DNA from 2 places in the Dactylosporangium sp. NPDC005572 genome. Region 1 is predicted to be linked to the other one. Evidence: riboswitches for the same ligand, from Rfam matches in the RefSeq annotation. Region 1 holds a riboswitch; the other holds the start of a gene.
What was found. Region 1 has a riboswitch for thiamine pyrophosphate ahead of thiS (sulfur carrier protein ThiS). Riboswitches for the same ligand answer to the same signal wherever they lie in the genome.
Positions count from the first base shown of each region.

Region 2: linked by a shared signal. The riboswitch ahead of ABZS66_RS21145 (archease) and the one ahead of thiS (sulfur carrier protein ThiS) in region 1 are both predicted to bind thiamine pyrophosphate.

Region 1 covers NZ_JBEXCY010000274.1:8,748-12,717, reverse strand. Annotated here, with positions in the region: gene thiE (thiamine phosphate synthase) at 1-559, shown strand, start outside; partial or broken gene thiO (glycine oxidase ThiO) at 556-1,581, shown strand; TPP riboswitch at 1,628-1,738, shown strand; gene thiS (sulfur carrier protein ThiS) at 1,737-1,940, shown strand; gene ABZS66_RS55755 (thiazole synthase) at 1,978-2,730, shown strand; gene ABZS66_RS55750 (thiamine phosphate synthase) at 2,727-3,239, shown strand; gene thiD (bifunctional hydroxymethylpyrimidine kinase/phosphomethylpyrimidine kinase) at 3,236-3,970, shown strand, end outside.
Region 2 covers NZ_JBEXCY010000040.1:49,177-53,146, reverse strand. Annotated here, with positions in the region: gene ABZS66_RS21155 (hypothetical protein) at 1-154, shown strand, start outside; gene ABZS66_RS21150 (RtcB family protein) at 329-1,750, shown strand; gene ABZS66_RS21145 (archease) at 1,772-2,200, opposite strand; TPP riboswitch at 2,251-2,377, opposite strand; gene ABZS66_RS21140 (50S ribosomal protein L11 methyltransferase) at 2,445-3,128, opposite strand; gene ABZS66_RS21135 (cold-shock protein) at 3,280-3,483, shown strand; gene ABZS66_RS21130 (DUF1048 domain-containing protein) at 3,571-3,897, opposite strand; gene ABZS66_RS21125 (DUF1048 domain-containing protein) at 3,899-3,970, opposite strand, start outside.

The sequences.
Region 1 (3,970 bases):
CGTCACGGCGGCGGCGCTGCGGGCCGGGTTCGACACCGTGCAGGTTCGCCCGGAGGACGCCGTCACCGACCGCGAGGCGTACGAGCTGACCGTGCGCATCCTGGAGCTGTGCCGGGCGCACGACGCGGTGTGCCTGGTCAACGACCGGCTGCACCTGGCCCTCGCGGCCGGCGCCGACGGCGGCCACGTGGGCGCCGACGACCTGCCCGTCGCCGCCGCCCGCCGGGTGCTCGGCCCGGACGCGATCCTCGGCGCGACCGCGCGCGACCCCGCGCAGGCCCGCCGGGCGGTCGCCGACGGTGCCACCTACCTCGGCGTCGGGCCCGCGTTTGCCACGACCACGAAGACGGGGCTGCCGGACGCGATCGGCCCGGCCGGCATCCGGGCGGTGGCGGAGGCCGTGGACGTGCCGGTGGTGGCGATCGGCGGGGTGACCGCGGCGCGGGCCGCCGAGCTGTTCGCGGTGGGCGCCCACGCGGTCGCCGTGGTGGGCGCGGTCAGCACCGCGCCCGACCCCGGTGCGGCCGCCGCGGCGTTCGCGGCGCTGGTGCGCCCATGACCGCGGGGATTGTCGGCGCCGGGATGATCGGCCTGGCCTGCGCCTGGGAACTGCACCGGCGGGGCGTGGACGTCACCCTGTACGACCCGGACCCCGCCCGCAGCGCCGCGCTGGTGGCAGCCGGCATGCTGGCGCCCACCGCCGAGGCCAACTTCGGCGAGGAGGCGCTCCAGTCCCTCATGCTCGAGTCGATGCGCCGCTGGCCGGCCTGGGCCGCCGACCTGGAGACGGCCACCGGCCAGGCGGTCGGCTACCGCACCGAGGGCAGCCTGCTCGTCGCGCTCACCGACGACGACCTCGCCGAGGTGCGGCGGATGGTCGGGTACTACCGGCGGGCGGGCACGCCGATCGAGCCGCTGACCGGCCGGCAGCTGCGCGAGCTGGAGCCGCTGCTCTCGCCGCGCGTGCGGGGCGGCGCGTTCGCGGCGGGTGACCACCAGGTCGACCCGCGCCTGGTCCTGCGCGCGCTGCGGACGCTGCCGATCCCGGTCGAGCCGCTGGACGTCACCGACCTGACCATGATCCGTTCCAAGCCGCGGGACGGTGTGACGGTCGTCGCCAACGGCGTCGGCGCTGCTGCGCTGACCGGGCTGCCGGTCCGCCCGGTCAAGGGTCAGCTGCTGCGGCTGCGGGCCGCCGAGCCGCTCCTCCGCCACGTCGTGCGGGGCGTCGCCCTGGGGCGGCACGTGTACCTCGTGCCGCGCGCGGACGGCGAGCTGGTCGTCGGCGCCACCGAGGAGGAGCGGGGGGCCGACACCACCGTCACCGCCGGGGGCGTGCTCGACCTGCTGCGACCGGCCGCCGACCTGCTGCCCGGCGTCGCCGAGCTGGCCCTCACCGAGACCCTGGCCGGCCTGCGCCCGGGCACCCCGGACAACGCCCCGATCCTCGGTCACCTGGGTGACGACCTGCTGGTGGCGACCGGCCACCACCGCAACGGCGTGCTGCTCGCCCCGGTGACGGCGCAGGTCATTGCCGACCTGATCACCAAGGGATCGACCGATGTCGACCTGGCGCCGTTCGGGGCGGTCCGCTTTACCTGAGCCGGGCGGCGGGGTTATGGTCGAGGCGTACCCCACGGGAGTCCGGTGTGACCGGGCTGAGAGGGGGGCTGTGAGCCCCCGACCGTCGAACCTGATCCGGGTCATGCCGGCGCAGGGAGGCAGGAGTGAGCCGTATGCAGCTCGTGGTCAACGCCGTCGCATCGACCGTCGACGACAGCATCACCGTCGCCGACGTCGTGCACCAGCTCGCCGGGCCCGACCCGCGCGGGGTGGCGGTCGCCCTCAACGGCGACGTCGTGCCCCGGGCGCGGTGGGCCGACACCCACCCGTCCGACGGCGACCACGTCGAGGTCCTCACGGCGGTCCAGGGTGGCTGAGCTCGCCGAGCGGCCGGCCTCGCCGGCCGGGGACACGCTGGAGATCGCGGGCGAGGCGCTCGCGTCGCGGCTCATCCTGGGCACCGGCGGGGCCACCAGCCACGCCGCGCTGGAGGCGGCCGTCCGGGCCAGCGGCACCGCGCTCGTCACGGTCGCCCTGCGCCGGCTCGATCCGGCCGCGCCCTCGCTGCTCGAGGTCGTCGAGCGCTGCGGCGTGCGGATCCTGCCGAACACCGCCGGCTGCTACACCGCGACCGAGGCGGTGAAGCTCGCCCACCTGGCGCGGGAGGCGTTCGGCACCCCGTGGGTCAAGCTGGAGGTCATCGGCGACGAGGACACCCTCCTGCCGGACGGCGTCGAGCTGGCCGCGGCCGCCGCGCAGCTGGTGGAGGACGGGTTCACGGTCCTGCCGTATACGAGCGACGACCCGATCCTCGCCCAGCGCCTCGCCGACGTCGGGTGCGCCGCGGTCATGCCGCTCGGCGCGCCGATCGGCTCGGGCATGGGCATCCGCAACCCGCACAACATCGCGCTCATCCGCGACAAGGTCCGTGTGCCGGTCATCCTCGACGCGGGCATCGGCACCGCGTCCGACGCGGCGCTCGCGATGGAGCTGGGCTGCGACGGGGTGCTGCTCGCCTCCGCGGTCACCCGGGCCGAGCACCCGGCGCGGATGGCCGGGGCGATGCGGCTGGCCGTCGAGGCGGGGCGGCTCGCGTACACGGCCGGGCGCATCCCGCGCCGCCTGCACGCCACCGCGTCGAGCCCCACCGGCGGGCTGCCGTGGTGACGCCCGGGCTCATCGTCTTCACCGACCGCCGCCAGGCCACCCGGCCGCTCGACGAGGTGGTCAACCGGGCGATCGACGGCGGGGCGCGGATCTTCGTGCTCCGCGAGGACGACCTGCCGGCGGGGGAGCGCGCGGAGCTCGCCGGCCGGCTCGGCGCCATGATCGGCGGGGCCGGCGGGGCGCTCCTGCTGGAGGAGGGGCCGCGGCTGCGCAAGTGCCACGACCTGGCCGAGCTGGTCGCCGCGGCCGACGACGGCGTCGACTACGCGACCCTGTCGCCGATCTACCCGACCCGCTCCAAGCCGGGCTACGGCCCGCCGCTCGGGCTGGCCGGCCTGGGCCGGATGGCGCTCGCGGTGTCCGTCCCGGTGTACGCGCTCGGCGGCGTCGACTCGCCCGCCCGGGTGCGCGACTGCCTCGACCAGGGCGCGGCCGGCGTCGCCGTGATGGGCGCCGTCATGCGCGCCGACGACCCGGCCCGGTTCGTGAAGGAGCTGCTGACCGCATGAACCCCGTCGTGGCGCTCACCATCGCGGGATCCGACTCGGGTGGCGGGGCCGGGATCCAGGCCGATCTCAAGACGTTCGCCGCGCACCGCGTCTTCGGTACCAGCGCGATCACCGCCCTGACCGCGCAGAACACGGTCGGGGTGCGGGGCATCTCGGCGGTGCCGGCCGCGTTCGTCGGCGAGCAGCTCGACGCGGTGCTCGCCGACCTGCCGGTCGCGGCGGTCAAGACCGGCATGCTCGCCACCCCGGAGACCGTGGCCCTCGTCGCCAGCTTCGCGCCGCGGCTGCCCGGGCTGGTCGTCGACCCGGTGCTGGTGGCGTCGTCCGGCGACCGCCTCTTCACCGCCGACGCCGAGCGCGCCTACCTCGACCTGCTCTTCCCGCACGCCACCGTGGTGACCCCGAACCTCCGGGAGGCGGCGGTGCTGCTGGGCCGCGAGGTCACCGACGTCGACGACGCGGTGAAGGCCGCCGAGGACCTCGCCGCCTACGGGCCGGCGTGCGTCGTGGTCAAGGGCGGGCACCTGCGCGGCAGCGCGGAGGCCGTCGACGTGGTCTGGCACGCCGGCACGACCGAACTGCTCACCGCGCCGTGGATCGACACGGCCAACAACCACGGCACCGGGTGCACGTTCGCGGCGGCGACGGCCGCCCGGCTCGCGCTCGGCGAGCCGCTCGCCGAGGCGCTGCACGGCGCGAAGGCGTACGTCCACGAGGCGCTGTCACGCTCG
Region 2 (3,970 bases), on a different contig from region 1:
CATGTACTCGTCGACCACCAGCCGGATTCCGGAGATTCGCTTCTCCGTCAACCCGTACGCCGATCCGGCGGTCCTCGGCGCCCTCGCCTGGTACCTGGACGGCGTCACGGCGCTGACCGACTTCGCCGATCGCGTGGCGGCATTGCGCCGCTGATCGAACTGGCCACCGCAGCTGCCGCAGATTGGCCGGCCGGCGCTCTGCGAGCGGGTGCGGACCGGAACGCGGACCAGAATGGAGGGAGACAACCGGAACGACCGGCAGCGCCGTGGGCACGCCGCTGCCGGTCGGCGGACGAAGCGGTCCGCCGGAAGTGTCGAGGAGAACGTCATGGTCAGTGTCATGCCGGCCGGGGTCTGCCGGTGGCGCATCGAGCCGGTCGGGGCGATGCGGGTGCCCGGGGTGGTCTTCGCCACCGCGCGCCTGCTGCCGGACGCGCCGGGGGATCAGGCGTTACAGCAGGTGGCGAACGTGGCGACGCTGCCCGGCATCGTCGAGGCGTCGTACGCCATGCCGGACATCCACTGGGGATACGGGTTCCCGATCGGTGGGGTCGCGGCCACCGACCCGGCCCGTGGCGGGGTGATCTCCCCGGGTGGGGTGGGCTTCGACATCTCATGCGGCGTGCGGCTGCTCACCTCGACCGTGACCCGTGCCGACGCGGCGCCGCACCTGGGACGCCTGATGGATCTGCTCGGGGCGGCGACGCCGCGGGGCATGGGCCGCGGCGGCGTGCTGCCGTCCGTCCGCCCGACCGAGCTGGACGAGATCCTGCTCGGTGGCTCGGCGTATGCGGTCGAGCGAGGGTTCGGGGTACCGGCGGATCTGACCTTCTGCGAGGACGGTGGTGCGGTTGCCGGTGCCGACCCCGGCGCCCTGGGTCCGCGGGCGCTGGCCCGGGGCAGGGGCCAGGTGGGCAGCCTCGGCTCGGGCAACCACTTCCTGGAGGTCCAGGCGGTCGACCACGTCTACGACGAGCGGGTGGCCGGCGCGGTCGGCCTGCGGCCGGGCCTGCTCTGCCTGATGATCCACTGCGGGTCGCGGGGACTGGGCCATCAGATCTGCTCCGACCACGTCCGCGTCATGCTGTCCGCGATGGACGGGTACGGCATCCGGGTGCCCGATCCGCAGCTGGCCTGCGCCCCGGTGGCGTCTGCGGAGGGCCGGCGCTACCTGGCCGCGATGGCCGCGGCCGCCAACTACGGCCGCGCGAACCGGCAACTGCTCACCCACGCCGCCCGGCGCTGCTTCCGCGATGCCGGCCTGGGGGAGCTGCGGCTGCTGTACGACGTGTCGCACAACCTCGCCAAGCTGGAGACGCACACCGTGGACGGGGTGGCCCGGGAGCTGTGCGTACACCGGAAGGGCGCCACACGGGCCTTCCCACCCGGCCACCCTGAACTGTCGGACGCGATCCGGTCGGTGGGCCAGCCGGTGCTGGTGCCGGGCTCCATGGGTACCGCCTCGTATGTGCTCGTCGGTGTGGCCGGTGGGCAGGCGTTCCACTCCGCGTGCCACGGCGCCGGACGCACTCTCAGCCGGCACGCCGTCGTCCGGCAGGCCCCCGTCGAGGCGGTCCGTCGCGAGCTGGCCGCCGCCGGCGTCCTGGTCCGCGGCGCGAGCGCCCGTGGGCTGGCCGAGGAGGCGCCGGAGGCGTACAAGGACGTGGACGAGGTGGTCGAGACGTGCCGGCGGGCCCGTCTCGCCGACCCGGTGGCCCGGCTCGTGCCGGTCGGTGTTGTGAAGGGCTGAGCCGGCGCGGATCGCAGCGGTTCACACGTCGATGACGGCCGCACAGCGCCACAGACCGCCGTGCCGTGCGAACCGTAACCCGTGACGGGTGACCGCCTTCGGCAACGGGCCCACCAGCGGGACGTCCGAGCGCGCGATGACGCCGAAGTCACCGGCCAGGCCGCCCCGCGCGGTCCGGGCGAGCGCTACCTGGACCGGCACCACGTCCTCGGTGTCGAGCAGGTAGATGGCCTCCTCCAGCACCTCCACCAGGAGCTCGTCGTCGGGTGCCGGCTCGCAGGCGAAGCCGACCAGGCGGGCCGGTCCGACCGCACGGACGTCGGCGAAGCAGGCGACGAGTGCCCGGACCGCCGCCTCGATGCATTCCTCGGCGGTCGGCGCCCACGCCGTGAGCATGACGTCGGCGGTGTGCGGCAGCAACTCGTACCCCGCTGCGGGGCCGGTGGTCATCGGGATCCCCTGCCTCGTCCGCACCGCGGGCCGGCTGGCGGGCAGCCAAAAGACCTACGAGGCGGTTTCCCTTCGCCGGCATTGCCCGGATCAGGTAGTGGGGATCGCCGTTCGGCCTTTCGGTCGTTCAACCTCTCAGCTCAACTGTCATCCAGCTGGGCTCTCCCGCACGTCTCGTAGGCCTACCGCCCAAGCTACGCCGGCGGCGCGCCGATGGAGGGTGAGCGAAAGAGGCATCGTTGTGCTACCGGCGCAGGCGCAGCACGCTCATCTGGGTCAGTTGGGCGTCTGCGAAACCGTCCCCGAGCGGCAGCTGGTACGTGGCGACGGTCTGCATGCGGTCGCGGGGCAGGTGTTCCCGGCCCGGATCACCCACGAGCACCTGGGCGCCGCGCGCCGCAACGCGTTCCAGGAAGGCCAGCACGCGCTGAGCCATGGGCCCGGTGTAGAAGATGTCACCGGCCAGGACCGTCTCGGCGTCGCCGCCGTCCCCGTCGAGCAGGTCCGCGAGGCACTCGGTGACGAGCACGGCGTTGACTTTCGCATTGAGTGTGATCGCGGCGACCGCGTACGGGTCGACGTCGTTCGCGGTTACCGCGGCCGCGCCGGCCTTTCCTGCCGCGATGGCGACCAGGCCGGAGCCGGCAGCCAGATCCAGGACCCGCCGGCCGGCCACTGCCGCCGGATGGTCCAGGACATATCGGGCGATCGCCTTGCCCCCGGCCCACGCGGAAGACCAGAACGGAGGCGGTAGCTTCGCACCGGCCTGCGCCTCCATCCTGGCCCACCACACGATGGCGTCCTCAGCCAGATACAGCCGTACCTCGGGTACTGACGGCACCTCGACGAGGCGGAGCCGGTCCAGGCCGGTGCCCGGTGTCGTCACCTCATGGCGTAGCTCGGCCAACGCCTGCCCGACCCGACTCATCATCGATCAAGCATGACGGATCTACGGGGCGGCTTCCGGTCTTCCGCCCATTGTTGACCGGCACGTCACCCGGCAGGAGCCCGCAGGTTTCTGTCGTCACCAGCCGGGTATACGCGTCTCGATCAGGCGTAACACTGTCCAGGAGGAACGCGTGGCAAGCGGTACCGTGAAATGGTTCAACTCGGAAAAGGGCTTCGGCTTCATCCAGCAGGACAACGGAGGCCCGGACGTCTTCGTGCACTACTCGGCGATCGCGAGCGGTGGCTACCGTGAGCTCAACGAGGGTCAGAAGGTCGAGTTCGACGTGACCCAGGGCCAGAAGGGCCCCCAGGCGGAGAACGTTCGAGCCGTCTGACCATTCGGCACGCGTCGGAGTCCGCCGAGCCGCACGGGCATTGTCGTATCCTCTGCCCGACGGCGAGGCGGCCGGTCGCGACGGGCGTCAGCGCTCGGCCGTGCCGTGCTCCCGGCTGAGGGACTCCTGGTAGAGGTCCGCGTAGGTGCGCGAGTCCTTGACCAGGTCGTCGCAGAAGGCGGCGACGTCCTTGCCGGTGAGTTGCAGGACTCCCTTGCCGTCCGCGACGCCCTCTTCGAAGAAGTCGACGATCCCGGAGAGCAGGCGCCCGTCCGGCAGGTCGACCGGTCCGACCTTGAAGAGGTACCGCTGCATCTCCTTGTAGACGATCTGGTAGTCCGGTGGGAGCGCCTTGACCCGCGCCAGGTGCGCCCGCCACTGCCTCTTGCCCTCGATGATGTCCTGGATGCCCACGTCAGCCTCCCAGCCGGCTCAGTTTCCTTGCGACGTTCCTGTTCAACTGCTCGCGCCACCGGTCGCGATAGGT